DNA from 2 places in the Bradyrhizobium sp. 27S5 genome. Region 2 is predicted to be linked to the other one. Evidence: riboswitches for the same ligand, from Rfam matches in the RefSeq annotation. Region 2 holds a riboswitch; the other holds the start of a gene.
What was found. Region 2 has a riboswitch for glycine ahead of gcvT (glycine cleavage system aminomethyltransferase GcvT). Riboswitches for the same ligand answer to the same signal wherever they lie in the genome.

Region 1 (3,205 bases), 180 kb from region 2:
GTCGTCGGAAACCTTCCAGTCCGCCATCTGCGGCTGGATCTTGAAGTTGGAATCCGTCGCCAGCAGCGTGTCATAGACCATATAACCATGATCGCGGGTGATGTAGGCGGTGGTCATGATCGGATCGATGACACGCAGATCCGAGTGCATCACCGCGGTGATGGTCTTGCCCGCAGCCATCGCCTGCGGTGCAAATGACAATTCCTGCGGCGCGAACGACAGTGCAAGCGCCGTCAACGCAGCCGCAAGCGTGCGGTGCTTCCAACGCGAGATAGGGAACATGAAATCTCTCCTGACGTGAAACTGGTCAAAGCCGGCTTATTCGTTATGCATGAGGTTCGTTATTTAGGCGAACTAACATGCTGTATGGCTTGTGAAATCGAGACTTGCACCAAGCGCAATGCGCGTCAATCGGTTTCGGGCGGGATCGGACGTACACAAACGAATGAGGCCGCGCGCCAGATTTTGGCTTTACAAGTTCGTCGGCTGAGATTTTCGTAACGCGCGCGCGATGCCGGCGCGATCAAAACAACAAGAGAGAAAAACGATGAACCCAGCCAATCTTCCCTTTGATTCCGAAACAATGCTGCAGGGCCTGCGCGGCTGGGTGGAGTGCGAGAGCCCGACCTGGGATTCGGCGGCAGTCGAACGCATGCTCGACCTTGCCGCACGCGAGATGGCGATCATGGGTGCGACGATCGAGCGCATCGCCGGTCGCCAGGGCTTTGCCGGCTGCGTCCGCGCCCGTTTTCCCCATCCGAAGCAAGGCCAGCCCGGCATCCTGATCGCCGGCCATCTGGACACCGTGCACCCGGTCGGCACCATCGAGAAGCTGAAGTGGCGGCGCGAAGGCAACAAATGTTTCGGGCCCGGCATCTTCGACATGAAGGGCGGCAACTACCTGTCGATCGAGGCGATCAGGCAATTGGCGCGCGCGGCCTTCACGACACCGCTGCCGATCACGGTGCTGTTCACCCCCGATGAAGAGGTCGGCACGCCGTCGACGCGCGACATCATCGAGGCGGAAGCCGCGCGCAACAAATATGTGCTGGTGCCGGAGCCCGGCCGTCCGAACAACGGCGTCGTCACCGGTCGCTACGCGATCGCGCGCTTCAATCTGGAAGCAACAGGCAAGCCGAGCCACGCCGGCGCGACGCTGTCGTCGGGCCGCTCCGCGATCCGCGAGATGGCCCGGCAGATCATCGCCATCGACGGCATGACCACCGAGGACTGCACGTTCTCGGTCGGCATCGTGCATGGCGGCCAATGGGTCAATTGCGTTGCGACGACCTGCACCGGCGAAGCGCTCAGCATGGCCAAGCGCCAGGCCGATCTCGACCGCGGCGTCGAGCGCATGCTGGCGCTGTCCGGCACCGCCAACGACGTGACATTCAAGGTGACGCGCGGCGTCACCCGCCCGGTGTGGGAGCCGGATGCCGGCACCATGGCGCTCTATGAAAAGGCAAAGGGCCTCGCGGCGGCGATGGGCCTCGATCTGCCGCATGGCAGCGCCGGCGGCGGCTCGGACGGCAACTTCACCGGCGCGATGGGTATCCCCACGCTCGACGGCCTCGGCGTTCGCGGCGCAGACGCGCATACGCTCAACGAACATATCGAGGTCGACAGCCTCGCCGAACGCGGCCGCCTGATGGCGGCACTGCTGGCGACGCTGGACTGACATCGATTTGCACTGCACAACACGTTGGCACTGCCGGATCGAAATTTAGCCTTGTCCAATTTTCAGGCTTCGCCTACGGTCCGGCCGTCCAACACGACGATGCGGGAGAGATCGGAGCAACAACATGCGTGTTGTTGGCTTCGGCGCCGACGGAGCAACCGCCCCGGAAACTCTCAGGCAAAAGGACTGTATCGTCAGGACGATCTGGAGAGAGACGGACATGGCCGCACATCAAGGGCCATGACGTCCACCGAAGGGGATAGTTCGCTATTGGGCCTCGGCCCGATGCGGATCAAGCTCTCAGGTACCGTGACAGATGGGGCGCCGACGCCGGTTTCACCGGTGGTTCGGCGACTCTAACCCACGGGAGCCTGAAGGCCATCATGCCTCACATTGCGATCATTGGCGCCGGCATCACCGGCGTGACGACGGCCTATGCCCTGCTCGAACGCGGCTACCGGGTGACTGTCCTCGACAGGCATCGCTACGCCGCGATGGAAACCTCGTTCGCCAATGGCGGGCAGCTTTCCGCCAGCAACGCGGAAGTCTGGAACAGCGCCGCAACCATCCTCAAGGGTCTGCGCTGGATGCTCAGGAGCGACGCGCCGCTGCTGATGAACCCGAAGCCGAGCTGGCACAAATATTCCTGGATCGGAGAGTTCGTCGGCCACATCGGCCGCTATCGCAGCAACACCATCGAGACCACGCGGCTCGCAATCGAAGCGCGCAAGCATTTGTTCTCGATCGCGCAGCGCGAGAACATCGCCTTCGATCTCGAACGCCGCGGCATCCTGCACGTCTATCACGACAAGGCCGGCTTCGAAGCGGGCCTGCGGGTCAACACACTGCTGCAGCAAGGCGGGCTCGACCGCCGGCCGGTGACGGCGGACGAAATCCGCACCATCGAACCCGCGCTGCAGACGGCCTGCTATGGCGGCTTCTTCACGCCGTCGGACGCGACCGGCGATATCCACAAGTTCACCCGCGGGCTTGCCGACGCCTGCATCCGCCGCGGCGCGGCCTTCATCCACGAAGCCGATGTCGATGCGATCGCGCGCGGCGACGACGGCTTCCGGGTCAGTTGGAACGAAGCCGCTTCGCACGACGCTGACGTCGCGACGCGGCATGAGTTACAGGCGGACGGTTTGGTCATCTGCGCCGGGGTGGCGAGCCGTCACTTCGCTGGCATGCTCAACGACCGCGTCAACGTCTATCCGGTGAAGGGATATTCGATCACGGTGCAACTCGATGCGCCGCAGAGCCGGGACGCTGCGCCGACCGTCAGCCTGCTCGATGAAGCTGCGAAAATCGTCACCAGCCGGCTCGGCGCCGACCGCTTCCGCGTCGCCGGCACCGCCGAGTTCAACGGCTTCAACCGCGACATTCGCGCCGACCGGATCCAGCCGCTGGTGGACTGGGTGCGACTTCATTTCCCCGGGATCGACACCTCGAAGATCGTGCCATGGGCGGGCCTGCGCCCGATGATGCCGAACATGATGCCGGTGGTTCGCGCCGGACGGATTCCGG
Region 2 (3,205 bases):
ACGACGGCGGCGGCCTCGGCCTTCTTCAGGCTGCGGCCGACCTTCGGCAATTCGACGAACACGACGTCGCCGAGCTGCGATTGCGCGTAGTCGGTGATCCCGATCGTGGCGACGTCGCCCTCGATGCGGAGCCATTCGTGGTCGGACGTGTACAGCGTCGTCATGGGGATCGATCCTTTGGCGTTCAGCGTTTGTAGGTGTTGGGAACGAAGGGCGTGGCGGCGACCTTCAGCGGCAGCCGCTGGCCGCGCACCTCGGCGAAAACGGTGGTGTCGAGCGCGGAAAGCGAGGTCGGCAGATAGCCCATCGCAACCGGCGCATTGAGGCTCGGGCCGAAGCCGCCCGACGTCACCTTGCCGATTGGCTCGGTCGAGGTCGGATCGGCGAACAGGACGGCGCCTTCGCGCACCGGCGCGCGGCCTTCCGGTCGCAAGCCGACACGGCGGCGGGAAGCGCCTTGCGCGAACTGTGCGAGGATCTTGTCGGCGCCCGGAAAACCGCCGGCGCGGCCGCCGCCGCTGCGGCGAACCTTCTGTACCGACCATCCCAGCGCGCCTTCGACCGGCGTCGTCGTGGTGTCGATATCGTGGCCATAGAGGCAAAGCCCGGCTTCGAGCCGCAGGCTGTCGCGCGCGCCAAGCCCGATCGGCAGCACGTCGGGATTGTCCAGCAGTGCGGTGACCAGGGTTTCGGCCTTGTCCGCCGGCACCGAGATCTCAAAACCGTCCTCGCCGGTGTAGCCGGAGCGCGAGACGAAACAGTCGATATCGGCGACGCGGCGCGGGCCGGCGTCCATGAATTTCATCGAACTGACATCTGCACAAAGTTTCGCCAGCGCCGATTCGGCTGTCGGCCCCTGCAGCGCGATCAGCGCGCGGTCGGCCAGCGACACGATTTCGCAGGCGTCGGAGAGATGCGCGCGCAGATGCGCCTCGTCCTCGGCCTTGCAGGCGGCGTTCACCACCAGGAACAAATGATCGCCGAAATTCGCGACCATCAAATCGTCGAGCAGCCCGCCGTCGTCATTGGTGAATTGGGCGTAGCGCTGCCGTCCCGGCGCGATGCCGACAATGTCCTGCGGCACCAGTTTTTCCAGCGCGAGCGCTGCATCAGTGACCTTGCCGGATTTGGGCTTCAGCGCGAGCTGGCCCATGTGGGACACGTCGAACAGGCCGGCGTTGCTGCGGGTGTGCAAGTGCTCCTTGAGCACGCCGGCGGTGTATTGCACCGGCATGTCATAGCCGGCGAACGGCACCATCTTGGCGCCGCGCGCCAGGTGCAGCGCGTGCAGCGGGGTCTGTTTCAGCGGGGAAGTTTCGCGCGCAAGCATCACAGGGCCCTCGCGGTTCCCGCAGGGGACCTATTTCCCCTTGAGAAACCTGCAGAAAGCCCCATCTGTCGCTGTGCCTGAGAGTATTATCCCGTCGGCGGACGCATCGGGGATGACCCCAGCGCCTCTTTCCAGATGTCAGACGTCACGCGGTCCTTTTGCCTGAGAGTTTCCGGGGCGGTTGCTCCTTCGGCGCCGGCGCAAGGCCGGTCTCTCCCGACGTGACTTAGCTATAGGTAGGTAGAAAACACGGCGCCACCAAGACTGTCAACGCAGCCGCAGCAACTATCCAATGGGCTTTGTGCTGCCGCGGCAAGCCCATGATCCGCCTGCACAGTTTCTGGACACCGCAGCTGGCCTTGTCTAAAAGCGTTCGGCCGGAAATGACGCCTTTTTGCGGCTGACCGGCCCCTATTTCCGATTGGATGAACATGAGCAGCGTCAACGACATCAGGTCGACTTTTCTGAACTACTTCAAGGCGAACGGCCACGAAATCGTGCCGTCGTCGCCGCTGGTGCCGCGCAACGACCCGACCCTGATGTTCACGGCGGCCGGCATGGTGCAGTTCAAGAACGTCTTCACCGGCGTCGAGAAGCGTTCCTATCAGCGCGCGACCACCGCGCAGAAATGCGTGCGCGCCGGCGGCAAGCATAACGACCTCGACAATGTCGGCTACACCGCGCGCCATCTCACCTTCTTCGAGATGCTCGGCAACTTCTCGTTCGGCGATTACTTCAAGGAGCGCGCGATCGAGCTCGCCTGGAACCTGGTCACCAAGGATTTCGGGCTGAAGAAGGACAAGCTGCTCGTCACCATCTACCACGACGACGACGAGGCGGCGGGCCATTGGAAGAAGATCGCCGGCTTCTCGGACGACCGCATCATCCGCATCGCGACGTCGGACAATTTCTGGGCGGCGGGCGATACCGGGCCGTGCGGTCCGTGCTCCGAGATCTTCATCGACCGCGGCGAGCATATCTGGGGCGGACCTCCGGGCAGTCCGGAGGAGGACGGCGATCGCTTCCTCGAGTTCTGGAACCTGGTGTTCATGCAGTTCGACCAGGTGACGAAGGAGGAGCGCGTGCCGCTGCCGCGTCCCTCGATCGACACCGGCATGGGCCTGGAACGCATGGCCTTGATCCTGCAAGGCGCCGAAAGCGTGTTCGAGACCGATCTGTTCCACCATTTGATCGATGCGGCCGCATCCGCGCTCGGACACGGTCCGAACGAGCAGACCGTTGCGTCGTATCGGGTTATCGCGGACCATCTGCGCTCGTCGGCGTTCCTGATTGCCGACGGCGTGCTGCCGTCGAACGAGGGCCGCGGCTACGTGCTGCGCCGGATCATGCGCCGTGCGATGCGCCATGCCCAATTGCTCGGCGCGCATGAGCCGCTGATGCATCGGCTGGTCTGGGCGCTGGTCCGCGAGATGGGCCAGGCCTATCCGGACCTGGTGCGTGCGGAGAACCTGATCGAGGAGACGCTGCGGCTGGAAGAGACGCGCTTCCGCAAGACGCTGGTGCGCGGCCTATCGATCCTCGACGAGAAGAGCGCCGGCCTCAAGAAGGGCGACATGTTCGACGGCGACACCGCGTTCACGCTGTACGACACCTTTGGCTTCCCGTTGGATTTGACGCAGGACGCGCTGAAGTCGCGCGGCATCAGCGTCGACCAGGCGGCGTTCACCGATGCGATGGAGCGGCAGCGCGTCAAGGCGCGCGCCTCCTGGACAGGTTCGGGCGAGGCGACGACCGAAGCGATCTGGTTTCCGCTGCGCGAGAAGCTCGGTGCGACCGAATTCCTCGGCTATGAGACCGAGAGCGCGGAAGGCGTGGTGACGGCACTGGTCAAGGACGGCGCCGAGACCGGCACTC

Region 1: it holds a riboswitch for glycine, as region 2 does, so the genes downstream of both, WDM24_RS26480 (D-amino acid dehydrogenase) here and gcvT (glycine cleavage system aminomethyltransferase GcvT) in region 2, are expected to answer to the same signal.

Annotation. Positions count from the first base shown of each region.
Region 1 is NZ_CP147714.1:5,608,738-5,611,942, forward strand. Features, by position in the region: gene WDM24_RS26470 (ABC transporter substrate-binding protein) at 1-282, opposite strand, end outside; gene WDM24_RS26475 (M20/M25/M40 family metallo-hydrolase) at 548-1,678, shown strand; glycine riboswitch at 1,771-1,877, shown strand; glycine riboswitch at 1,881-1,996, shown strand; gene WDM24_RS26480 (D-amino acid dehydrogenase) at 2,062-3,205, shown strand, end outside.
Region 2 is NZ_CP147714.1:5,792,516-5,795,720, reverse strand. Features, by position in the region: gene gcvH (glycine cleavage system protein GcvH) at 1-164, opposite strand, end outside; gene gcvT (glycine cleavage system aminomethyltransferase GcvT) at 185-1,330, opposite strand; glycine riboswitch at 1,471-1,560, opposite strand; gene alaS (alanine--tRNA ligase) at 1,762-3,205, shown strand, end outside.